DNA from 4 places in the Pseudomonas sp. DNDY-54 genome. Region 3 is predicted to be linked to each of the others. Evidence: predicted binding sites of a transcription regulator. Region 3 holds the regulator's gene; each other region holds the start of a gene.
What was found. Region 3 encodes FliA, which starts transcription of late flagellar genes. Its sites were predicted from a motif close to CTAAAGTTTNNNNNNNNNNNGCCGNTAA; they were not measured.
Positions count from the first base shown of each region.

Region 1: K4O48_RS10270 (methyl-accepting chemotaxis protein) is a predicted target of FliA. The motif match lies at 1,681-1,708, and genes of this name have one in related genera.
Region 2: K4O48_RS20660 (methyl-accepting chemotaxis protein) is a predicted target of FliA. The motif match lies at 1,417-1,444, and genes of this name have one in related genera.
Region 4: K4O48_RS11625 (flagellin) is a predicted target of FliA. The motif match lies at 1,172-1,199, and genes of this name have one in related genera.

Region 1 covers NZ_CP082271.1:2,206,876-2,209,995, reverse strand. Annotated here, with positions in the region: gene K4O48_RS10270 (methyl-accepting chemotaxis protein) at 1-1,578, opposite strand, end outside; gene galU (UTP--glucose-1-phosphate uridylyltransferase GalU) at 2,201-3,040, shown strand; gene K4O48_RS10260 (VOC family protein) at 3,089-3,120, opposite strand, start outside.
Region 2 covers NZ_CP082271.1:1,079,762-1,082,881, reverse strand. Annotated here, with positions in the region: gene K4O48_RS05120 (DUF1513 domain-containing protein) at 1-873, shown strand, start outside; gene K4O48_RS20660 (methyl-accepting chemotaxis protein) at 1,566-2,615, shown strand; gene K4O48_RS05110 (efflux RND transporter periplasmic adaptor subunit) at 2,933-3,120, shown strand, end outside.
Region 3 covers NZ_CP082271.1:2,858,217-2,861,336, forward strand. Annotated here, with positions in the region: gene K4O48_RS13175 (protein phosphatase CheZ) at 1-419, opposite strand, end outside; gene K4O48_RS13180 (chemotaxis response regulator CheY) at 443-817, opposite strand; gene fliA (RNA polymerase sigma factor FliA) at 933-1,658, opposite strand; gene fleN (flagellar synthesis regulator FleN) at 1,677-2,504, opposite strand; gene flhF (flagellar biosynthesis protein FlhF) at 2,596-3,120, opposite strand, start outside.
Region 4 covers NZ_CP082271.1:2,513,049-2,516,168, reverse strand. Annotated here, with positions in the region: gene ligA (NAD-dependent DNA ligase LigA) at 1-889, shown strand, start outside; gene K4O48_RS11625 (flagellin) at 1,412-2,788, shown strand; gene K4O48_RS11620 (flagellar protein FlaG) at 2,858-3,120, shown strand, end outside.

The DNA of each region.
Region 1 (3,120 bases), 650 kb from region 3:
TTGTACCAGTTCATCACTGATCTGCGCGGTTTGCGAGGCGTCGGTCAGCGTTGTATCGGCAATGGCGCTGATGGTTGTGATGTTCCGGTTAATTTCGTCAGCGACCGCGCCCTGTTGCTCTGCAGCTGTCGCTATTTGCGTGTTCATGCCGTTGATGGTGTTCACTTCGCCGGCAATGACCGTAAGGCTCTGTGCGGTCTTTCCTACGCGGTCCGACCCTGAATGTGCGCGAACTTGAGCACCCTCCATCGCCTGTACCGCTTTGCGCACGCCATTTTGCAACTGTTCGATAGTGTGCTGAATTTCTTCCGTGGATTTCTGCGTGCGAGAGGCAAGGGTGCGGACCTCGTCCGCGACCACCGCGAAGCCGCGGCCTTGTTCGCCCGCACGAGCGGCTTCGATCGCGGCATTCAACGCAAGCAGGTTGGTTTGCTCCGCGATGCCATTGATCACGTTCAGCACCATGCCGATGCTGACGCTGTCGGTTTCGACCAGTTTGATCACCTGGGCGGCGTTCTCGATATCACCGATCAACACTTCGATGCTCTGCAAGGCCTCGTTGGCAAGCGCGACGCCGGCACGCGACTCGTTGTCAGCCCCACTCGAAGCCGTAGCGGTCTCATTCGCATGGCGCGCCACCTCTTGAACGGTCGCGCTCATTTCGTTCATCGCTGAGGCGACCATGTCGGTTTCGCTGCGCTGCTCCATCACAGCCGAGTGCGTTTTCTCCGCCACGCGGGAGACTCGTTCGGACACCTCACCGAGCTGCTGGGTCACGGCTGCCACTGCTTCCAGACTATTGCGGAACTTGAAGATCATTCGGTTGAACGCGTGGCCCATGGCGCCGACCTCGTCCTGAGCGTGCACGGCAACCGTGCGGCTAAGGTCCTCATCTGCGGTCATCGCCTCCATGGTGTGGCGCATGTCATTGATGCGGCTGATAACCACCCGGCGAATGATGTAGCTCATGATGACCAGCCCGATCACCAGCAGCAGCGCCTGGATTGCCGCGGACGTCAGGATGTTGCCGTGCACCTCGCTATCCAGGGCAGACAGGTCATAGCTGATACGGACCGCGCCCATGACCGTGTCCTGCGGGACCTGATGGCAGGTCAGGCAATTCGTACCGCGGTAATCCTGCTGCGCATGGATCGGGTTGATCACCGTCAGCACCCGCCCGTTTTGCCCCTCGCTCACTTCAACGGTGGCCTCACCCGCGAGCGCGCGCTGGTCCAGCGTATCGACGGGTGCTTGGTGTGCCAAACCGGGGCCGAACACGTTGGTCACCGGCTCGCCGCGAACGATCCGCGCATCGATGACGCCCGGGCGCGCAAGGATCTTGTTACGCAACACCTCACGCTGCCCCATTGTGCCGGTCAGCATCATGGTGTTGATGCTGTCGAAATAGGAGTCTGCGGTGTCCTTGGTCTGCTGCTCGACGACCTGCAGTATCAGCTGCTTTTCGGAACCGGCTGAATAGAGCAGAGACGCAGCCAGTACCAGGGCGAACACCACAAGCAGGGCCAGATTGATTTTCGACTGAACGGACATTTGCCGAGCGGGAGAGGTGCTGTTCATCCTGTTCCTTAGGTACTGCTAATACATACGAGCGAGTTAGCCCGTCGGCCGCGGCCTGCCGCCGTAGGGGCAACGAAACACTCGTGTCTTCATCTGTCCGAGGTATCGGCTGGTTGTCCGGACTCTTTACAGGGTTTTTGGTGGCTTCATTGTGGCAGGCAAAGCGCCATCATTTAGGCCGGGGACATCCTAGTGCGTGTCTCACGGGCGAACGCCAGTCGGGGGTATTAAAAGAAAAATATCTGCGGTTTCGCTGATCTGCGTCAGGAAATCAGAACCTGTCGGGACACGGCTGAGGGCCGAGCTCACATGGATCGAATTTGCTTCATATGACATAGGAAGCCTCAGACTCAGCCTGAATGCTCCGATGCGTCTGAATTTATTTAGCGGAGCTACTTGGCAAGCCTCTCGGCTCGTATCAGGCTATGTATCAACGGCATGTCAACAGCCATCGGTCGGTTCGATTCGGTCGAACAGATTCGGGATGGCCGTGGTCGAACCCCTCGTCGTTTCGGTGGTCGTAGCCTCTAGTCAGCCGCTGTCGGCGGCACAAGCAGGGTATGGCTGCTGACCGATTTGGCGCGCAGTGCATCAACTGGAACCTTCCTCTTCAAGGACTCACATGATCAAGAAATGCCTTTTTCCTGCGGCCGGATATGGCACGCGCTTCCTCCCGGCGACCAAAGCAATGCCCAAGGAGATGTTGCCGGTAGTGAATAAGCCCCTCATTCAGTACGGGGTTGAAGAGGCACTCGCCGCAGGGCTCAGTCAGATCGCGATCGTTACCGGCCGTGGCAAGCGTTCCCTGGAAGATCACTTCGATATCAGTTACGAGCTTGAACATCAGATCCGCAACACGGACAAAGAAAAGTACCTGGTTGGCATTCGCAAACTGATTGACCAGTGCAGCTTCTCGTACACCCGCCAGGTAGAAATGAAAGGCTTGGGCCACGCCATTCTCAGCGGTCGACCATTGATTGGTGACGAGCCCTTCGCTGTGGTCCTGGCTGATGACCTTTGCATCAACCTTGATGGCGATCCGGTCCTGGCCCAGATGGTCAAGCTGTACAACCAGTTCCGCTGCTCGATCGTCGCGATTCAGGAAGTGCCGCCAGAAGAGACCAGCAAGTACGGCGTGATCGCTGGCGAGATGATCCGTGACGACATTTTCCGCGTCAGCCACATGGTCGAAAAACCCAAACCGGAAGATGCTCCTTCAAACCTCGCCATCATCGGCCGCTACATCCTGACACCCGATATTTTCAACCTGATCGAGCAGACCGAGCCAGGCAAGGGTGGCGAGATCCAGATCACTGACGCTTTGATGCGCCAGGCCCAGGACGGCTGTGTTCTGGCATACAAATTCAAAGGCCAACGTTTCGATTGCGGTAGCGCCGAAGGCTATATCGCAGCAACGAACTTCTGCTACGAGAACTTCTATCTCACCGGCAAGGCGTTCTGAAGCAGGGCGTGCCGAGCACAAGGCCACCTTCGGGTGGCCTTGTTCGTTTCAGGGCGCCGGCATTTCCTCCGAGCCTGGCC
Region 2 (3,120 bases), 1.8 Mb from region 3:
CCGCTGGCGGTGTTCGTGGGTCGTCGCCCAAGCCGGGAGAGCTATCTGGTCGATAGCCGCGACGGCACGCTACTGCAGGTTCTGGCGTCGCCAGCGGATCGGCATTTCTACGGCCACGGCGTGTTCCATGCCAGCGGTGATCGCTTCTACACCACTGAAAATGACACTACCGATGCGGGCCGCGGTGTACTCGGCGTGTACCGCGTCGAGGATCGCCGACTCGTGCGCATAGACGAGCATTCGACGCACGGGATCGGGCCGCATCAACTGCTATGGATGCCGGACGGCGAGACGCTGGTGATCGCCAACGGTGGTATTCGCACCGAAGCTGACAGCCGCGAGATGATGAACCTCGACGCCATGGAACCAAGCCTGGTGCTGGTGCGTCGCGACGGCACCCTGATCAGTAAAGAGCAGTTGCCCGAGCAGATGAACAGCGTGCGCCACTTGGCAGTTGCCGCAGACGGCACCGTGGTGTCCGGGCAGCAATACGAAGGCGACCCCATGCACCAAGTGCCGCTGGTGGCCATCAAACGACCCGGGGAGTCCTTCCAGGCCTTCCCGTTGGGCGAGGCCCAACGTCAGACCATGAATCAATACACCGCAAGCCTGGCGATCAATGATGCGCTGCGCCTGCTGGCTGTCACCGCACCGCGCGGTAACAAGGTCTTCATCTGGGACCTGGATACCGCCGCGTTGCGCGATGAAGTCCACTTGCCGGACTGCGCCGGGGTCGCTGCGGTCAATGACGGGTTCGTGGTGAGCTCAGGCCAGGGTCGTTGCCGACGGATCGATTGCCGTTCGGACAGCTTTGTCAGCACGCCACTCGCGTTGCCCGCCGGGCTCTGGGACAACCACCTGCGGTTGGTCTGAAAAGCCTCAAGTATCGAAACGGCAGGTCGACAAGCTATCTGACCTAGCGGTCACAGGACGGACCGCTCGTATCCTTGCGATAACCGCAAGGGCATCTTTCGATACGAGAACGCCCGATGTTTCTGAAACAATCCCTACGCGCTCAGCTGTTAGCACTGATTGGTGGCAGCCTGCTGCTGACACTCATCATCGCACTCGCCAGTTTTTCATTCCTCTCCAAAGACATCGCCGCCTTCCAGCAATTGCTCAAGGGCCCGGTCGAAGCTTCGCGCCTGATCAATGAGGCCAACCTGGAATTCAAGGTCCAGGTGCAGGAATGGAAGAACGTGTTGCTACGCGGCACCTCGTCAGAGAGCCGGACCAAAAACTGGCAACGCTTCGAGGACCAAGAGCGCAAAGTGCAGACATTACTCGGCACCCTCGTACAGGCCAGTCAGCACGATGCAGCGCTGGCCGGTCAGATCCAAACGCTCGCTGACGAACACCGCGCGTTGGGCGCTGCCTATCGCACAGGATTGGATGCGTTTGTCGCCGCCGGCAACGATCCGGTTGCTGGCGACAACGCCGTTAAAGGCATCGACCGCGCTACCGGCGAACAGCTGAGCGAACTGGTCGATCAGCTTCGGGAGTCGGCGCTGAGCAGTTCCGAGTCGATCGGCCGCTCTGCCGACCAGGCGATCATTGCCGGTACGTTGATCATGCTGGCCGGTGGTGTCTTGATCGGCCTCCTCAGCCTCTGGCTGGTCAATCGCAACCTGATCAACCCGATCCGTCATCTGATCGATCACATTGCCAATCTCAGCCAGGGCAACTTCAAGGAGCGCGTGGATACCAGTCGCGCCGACGAGCTGGGCCGCCTGGCGGTCGCGGCAAACGTTTTGCGCGACTTCCTCGCGGACACCTTTACTCGTCTGCAACGCAGCACGACCGACCTGGACAGCGCCAGCGGCGAACTGAACGCCATCGCCACGCTCATGGGCCAGGGCACTCGCGAGCAATTTTCCCGCACCGATCAGGTAGCGACCGCCATGCACGAAATGTCGGCGACTGCACAGGAAGTTGCCCGCCACGCCGCCGAAGCCGCGCGCGCTGCCGATGCGGCAGATCATTCCGCTCAGCAGGGCGAGAACATGATGCGTTCAACCATCCACACAATTACCCAGATGCGCGGTGAAATCAGCAACACCGCCGACGTCATTCGCCGGCTAGAGGCGGACAGCGGGCGCATTGGCAAAGTCCTGGAAGTCATTCGTGGCATTGCCGATCAGACCAACCTGCTGGCACTGAATGCCGCCATCGAAGCCGCTCGCGCCGGTGATGCGGGCCGTGGATTCGCGGTTGTCGCCGACGAAGTGCGAACCCTGGCCCGGCGCACGGCGGATTCGACTGCCGAGATTCATCAGATCATCGATACCGTGCAGACCGGTGCGGTGGATGCTGTGCGCGCGATCGAGGGCGGTCAGACTCGCAGCGATGAGGGCGTGGAACAGGTCACCGAAGCGGGCAGCATGCTGCAGCGCATCACTCATGAAGTGGAGGCGATCCGTGACATGAATCGGCAGATCGCTACCGCCGCCGAAGAGCAGACGTCCGTTGCGGAAGACATCTCGCGCAACCTCACCGAAATCACCGCCATCGCTACTACCAACCAGGACAATGTCGAGCGCACCGAGAAGGCCAGTCAAAACCTGCATGGTCTGTCGGCCCAGCTCAGCGAAGTGACGCACCGTCTCGCCGGCTGACACGGCCGCTTTGACTCTACGGTGCCACCACGGATGGCGCCGTGGCCCCGTAGGTACCGGGCGCGCGGTGGGTGATCCACAGGCGTCGCCCGGTCCGACGCCTAGGCTGAAAAACCCCGCCATCGGCGGGTCGACCTATCGCTTTACACGCGCCGGGTTCGGAGCTACTTTCGCTGCTTCCTGGCCGCTCTGGTCGGAACAACCCTAGCCGAGCCCGCATCACGGCGGCGCTCGGCTTCTTGTGTGCACCCCGAACGGCTGCCTCATTTTTCTTGGCAGTAGCCAGCCGGCTCGCTTCTATCCAAGGAACACGGAACATGTTGCGCCGCATGCTGCTCATGCTGGGCGCGGTGATCGTCGTAGTGCTGATCCTCGCCGCCTTCAAGTTCAACTCCATCTACTCGCAAATCCAGCAATTCAAGGCACCGAAGCCGCCGATCAACGTTGAGGTTGTCGAGTCGAGCCGCCTGCCCTGGCAAAGCCGGCTTCCGGCGATTGGAACGCT
Region 3 (3,120 bases):
AACTGCTCAGCGTTCATTTCGCGGCGCATGAAGCGCTGCCAATCGGCGGTCAAGCTCTGCGCTTCGTAGCTGACGTAGTTCACCAACGGCGCTGATTCTTCCACCAGATCCATGGTGCGGTTGGCCGCTTTTTCGGTCATCTCCACGACGTAGGAAAGGCGATCGGTCGCATCGGTAATTGGCGATGGATCACCACCTGTCGCGCAGGTATCCATTTCAAGCTTGACGATGGCGTTGTGCAATTCGCGGGTGAGCTTGCCAACTTCGAGATAGAGCCCGTGATTACGCGCCTGATTGAGCTCGTTGAACATCTGCGTGGCTTCGTCGAAGCGGCCCTGTTGCAGACTTTCAATTAATTGGGGTGCATGAGCCTTCAGAGTTGCTTCGAACTCTGCCAGGCTTTGGTCTGCTTGCGTCATAGTGCCCTCGCGGCGTTACTGCTTCAGCCGTTGACGCGCTCGAAGATCTTTTCAATCTTCTCTTTGAGCACTTGAGCCGTGAATGGCTTGACGACGTAACCGTTTACCCCGGCCTGCGCGGCCTCGATGATCTGATCGCGCTTTGCTTCGGCGGTCACCATCAACACAGGCAGGTGCTTCAGACGTTCGTCGGCACGCACGGCGCGCAGCAAGTCGATACCGCTCATGCCAGGCATGTTCCAGTCTGTAACGAGGAAATCGAAGCTACCGCTTTTCAACATCGGCAAGGCAGTGGTGCCATCATCCGCTTCGGCGGTGTTGGTAAATCCCAGATCACGCAAAAGGTTCTTGATGATCCGTCTCATGGTCGAAAAGTCGTCGACGATGAGGATTTTCATGTTCTTGTCCAAGTACACCTCCGTAAATCACGAATCTCAGAACCTGCTCACGGTCTGTTGCGGGCTTCACGAATGAAGCGCGTAAGCGGTCTAATACTTTATTGCCGACCTGCCGTTAACGAGCGCGCCATTCACCCAGGCGAGCCCGCAGACGTGCCGCGCACTGACTGTGCAGCTGACTCACCCGCGATTCGCTCACACCTAGCACCTGGCCTATTTCCTTCAAATTCAACTCTTCGTCGTAATACAGCGAAAGCACCAGCTTTTCACGCTCAGGCAAGTTGCCAATGGCCTCGGCCAGCGCCTGTTGGAATCGCTCATCTTCGAGATCGCGAAACGGCTCCGGATGAGTGCTTGCCGCATCTTCCTCGAACTCGCCGTGCTCACCTTCCTGAAGCAGATCATCAAAACTGAACAAACGGCTACCCAAGGTGTCGCCCAGAATGCCGTAGTACTCATCGAGACTCAATTTAAGTTCGGCCGCAACGTCCTGATCTTTAGCGTCGCGACCGGTTCTGGCTTCAATTGCCCGAATCGCCTCACTGACCATCCGCGAATTGCGATGCACCGAACGCGGCGCCCAATCGCCCTTGCGCACCTCGTCAAGCATCGCGCCGCGGATGCGGATACCGGCATAGGTCTCGAAACTGGCGCCCTTGCCTGCGTCGTATTTTTTTGACGCTTCCAGCAAGCCGATCATCCCGGCCTGCATCAGATCATCGACCTGCACGCTCGCCGGCAAACGCGCCAGGAGGTGATAGGCGATGCGTTTGACTAACGGCGCGTATTGGTCGATGAGCTGATATTGCGAGTCTTTAGCGTGAGCTTTGCTGTAATACATACTGAACCCAGCCGCTTGTTATTCGTGAGGCTCTGCGGCGGGCCTGACGAGGCGCTCCACAAAGAATTCCAAATGACCACGTGGCGATGCGGGCAGCGGCCAGCTGTCCACCTTCTGCGCGATGGCCTTGAATGCCAATGAGCACTTGGCTCGCGGATAGGCTTCGTACACGGCGCGCTGCTTCTGTACCGCCTTGCGCACCGCTTCGTCGTAAGGAATCGCGCCGACATATTGCAACGCCACGTCGAGAAATCGCTCGGTGACTTTGGTCAGCTTGGCGAACAGGTTGCGGCCTTCCTGCGGCGCGTGTGCCATGTTTGCCAGGACCCGAAAACGGCTGATGCCATAGTCGCGGTTGAGCAACTTGATCAATGCGTAAGCATCGGTGATTGAGGTGGGCTCGTCAGTCACCACCAGCAGGACTTCCTGCGCCGCGCGCACGAAGCTCACTACGCCGTCGCCAATACCGGCGGCCGTGTCGATGATCAGCACATCGATGTCGTTGCCGATGTCGCTGAAGGCCTGAATCAGCCCCGAATGCTGCAGCGAAGAGAGCTGCACCATGCTCTGCGTACCGGATGCCGCGGGCACGACGCGAATACCGCCCGGTCCCTGAATCATCACGTCACGCAAATCGCATTCCCCGGCGATGACATCAGCCAGCGTGCGCTTGGTGGTCAACCCCAGCAGCACGTCCACGTTGGCCAAACCAAGGTCGGCATCAAGCAGCACCACCCGGCGACCGAGCTCAGCCAGGGCCAGCGACAGATTGACCGACACGTTGGTCTTGCCGACGCCACCTTTGCCGCCAGTCACCGCAATAACCTGTACGGGATGAATACCCATGTTCAAACGCCTATCTCTTTCTGGAGCCCTAGGGCCATCGATGCGTTCAGCCAGAACGCGTCTACTTGGTGTGCGTCACGGAGCAAAGCGTTCATCCGACCCTCCGTGAAGATGCGTTGTACAGACCCGAGAACATATCAGCCATGGTTTCCTCGCTGGGATCTTCCTGGGTCTGCAAGCTCACCGCTCGGCTCACCAGTTGATGGCTGCGCGGCAGATGCAGATCTTCAGGGATGCGCGGCCCGTCGGCGAGGTAGGCGATGGGCAGATGCTGGCTGATGGTAAGACCCAGCACATCACCCAGGCTCCCGGCCTCATCCAGTTTAGTCAGAATGCAGCCAGCCAGCCCGCAACCGCGGTAATGATGCCAGGTCGCCTTGAGCACCTGGCTCTGGCTGGTCGCCGGCAAGACCAGGTAATTCTTCGACTTGATACCGCGATCGGCCAGCGCCTCGAGCTGCGCACGCATCATCGGGTCACCGGCAGGCAGGCCAGCCGTGTCGATAAGAATCAGACGCTTGCGGGCCAGAGGGGCGAGACTTTTGCTCAGCGGCTGGCTTGGGTCGATCTGGATGACCGGCACGTTGAGGATGCGGCCCAGTGTATTCAGCTGCTC
Region 4 (3,120 bases), 350 kb from region 3:
GGCCGATCTGTATAGCCTGACGTTCGATCAGGTGCTGGCGCTTGAAGGCTTCGCCGAAGTATCCAGTCGCAACCTGCTCAACTCAATTGACGCCAGCCGCACACCGTCCCTGGCGCGCTTCATCTATGCGCTGGGCATTCCTGACGTCGGGGAGGGCACTGCGAAGCTGCTCGCGCGTGCGTTGGGTTCGCTCGATCGCATTAGCCGGGCTTTGCCAGATGTGCTGGTTTACCTGCCTGATATCGGATTGGAGGTCGCGCACGAGATCCACAGTTTCTTCGAAGATGACCATAACCAACTCGTCATTAAGCAGCTGCGCGAGCGTGGCGTGCAGCTGCAGGAAGAGGGTGAGGTTCATCCCGAGTTCGCCGCCTGCGCAACATTGGCTGAGCTGCTCGACAAGCTGAACATTCCCTTCATCGCCACCACCGGTGCCCAACGCCTCGCCGACCGCTTCGGTAGTCTTGACGTCATCATTGAAGCCGACTGGCTGGATTTGCGTCAGGTCGAACGCCTTAACGAAAAGGCGGCCCGCGCACTGCGGGATTATTTCGACGAGTCAGCCAACGCAGACCGAGCTCGCGCCATCGAGGCCCAGCTGCGCGAATTCGGCATGCACTGGCAAAGCGAACGGAAGGCTGCGGATAGCTTGCCGCTAGCGGGGCAAACCTGGGTGCTCACCGGCACGCTGGAAAGCATGAGTCGCGACGAAGCCAAGGCGAGGCTGGAGGCGTTAGGGGCAAAGGTTTCCGGATCCGTTTCAGCCAAGACCAGCGTAGTGGTAGCTGGCCCAGGAGCTGGGTCGAAGCTGGCAAAGGCCAACGAGCTGGGCTTGGCGGTCAACGACGAGGATGCCTTCCTGGAACGGCTTGCTGAACTTGAGCATTAACTCAAACATCAGCTAGTCGGCTTCGCACCGAAGACGTGTCACCTACCCCAGGTCACGGGCGGCTACGGCCTGCTTCTCGTGGGAGGTGCGTCCCGCGGCGAAATGGACTTTCCCTGTGCAAAGCAAAGCTTCGCGCAGAGGGCAGCCCTTCTACAAGAGCAGCGGTTTGACTCCAGTTTTATTAGGCAGCGCTCCCTCGCGGTGAAAAGGGCTTCCAGGCACTCTTAAAACAAACACTCCCGCACGGGCCTGCCGTCCACCTCGCGGCCTTCTGTTCATACATTAAAGATTTCCACCCAACGTCCGAAAACCTTCGCAGGCGGGCTCGCGTGTTTGCGGATTCGCCGGTGTCGTACAGGTTGTTTTCGGGGCTTGCAAAATTATTTTCGACTGCCTCCTAAAGCTCACCGAAACGACGCCGATAAGCTAATCGAATGCGAACTCAATGGGTGCCTGGGCAGAAGCCGGCCCGGAGTCGCAAGCTCAGGCAACCAAAGTAACTAGCGCCCTTGGAGGCACATCATGGCTCTTACAGTCAATACAAACATCCCGTCGCTAAATACTCAGCGCAACCTGCAGTCGTCGTCCAACGCACTCGCCACCTCCATGGAGCGTCTGTCCACCGGTAGCCGCATCAACAGCGCCAAAGATGATGCCGCCGGCCTGCAAATCGCGAACCGTTTAACCAGCCAGATCAATGGCCTTGGTGTAGCCGTTCGAAACGCCAACGATGGTATTTCGTTGGCGCAAACTGCTGAAGGCGCATTGCAGCAGTCCACTAACATTCTTCAGCGTATGCGTGACCTGTCGCTCCAGTCAGCCAACGGCTCGAACAGCAGCTCCGAACGTGAAGCGCTAAATTCGGAAGTTGGTGAGCTTAAGAAAGAACTAGACCGTATCAGCAACACCACAACCTTCGGTGGTCGGAAGCTGTTGGATGGGTCGTTCGGTACTACTACGTTCCAAGTGGGTAGCAGCGCAAACGAGATGATCAGCGTAAATATCGGAGAGATGAGTACCGAATCGCTGTCTGGAAAGAGTAACGTTACCAATGTTGCGGGGATTACCCCGGTTAGTTATACCGATGCGGCTACGGCTGCGGCTGGTGCGAAAACAGTGGCTGACGCAGCGGTTGTCACGGCGCAAACTGCGGTAACCGACGACGACGGCACTGATGCTGATGCCTTGGCGGTCAAACAAAAGACCCTCACGGATGCAACTGCTGCTGCCACAGCAGCTGCTACGGCTGCTACGGCGGCTGCGGAAGCTGCGGCTGCTGCTGAGGATCCAAGCGCTCTAATTAGCGCCGAAGTAGGGGATATCACTTACACCTTCGCATTCACCGCAGAGGACGGCACCGAAAGCTCCAAAGACGTAAAGGTGGCGGCAGGAAGTAGCCTCGACGACACCATCACAGCAATCAACGATGCGAATATCGGCGTCGGTGTGTTCAAGGATACTGCTGGCACTGGCATGACTTTGGTCTCTAAGGACGAAGTCAAGCTATCTACCAATGTCGCAAGCTCAATTTTAGCGGATGCTTCGGTTGCTGATGCAACTATTGACTCAACTGCGTCGTCCATGACCAATGTTGCAGACGTCGACGTTAGTACTGCTCAGAAAGCACAAGAATCGATTCTGCTGATTGATGATGCCATCAAGGCCATCGACTCCCAGCGTGCTGACCTCGGTGCTGTACAGAACCGCTTCGACAACACCATTTCCAACCTGCAGAGCATTTCCGAAAACGTCTCCGCTGCACGTGGCCGTATCGAAGACACCGACTTCGCAGCCGAAACCGCCAACCTGAGCAAGAACCAGATCCTGCAACAGGCTGGTACTGCAATCCTGGCCCAGGCCAAGCAGCTGCCGCAGGCAGTTCTGAGTCTGCTGCAGTAATAAGCAGAAGGCGTTAATGATGAGGGTAGGGCTGTGCTCTACCCTCATTGATTCATGAGAGGTGAATCAATGGACGTCGGAAAAGTTTCTGGCGGAACCGCACCGCAAACACAGATGACAGCTGGCTCGCCACCCAGCCTCCGCAAAGAGGCTGGGTTTTCTGCGTCCGATACGATTCAGCCAGTAACGGCTTCCGTAAAAGGCGAAGAGCAGGAAAGCACCGCTGATCTGGTCGAAAAGCTTCGGTCGCAGATGCAAGATATCCAGCGTGATCTGAGCTTCAGCGTCGACGATTCTACGGGCGACGTGGTTGTTCGTGTGATCGACGGCGA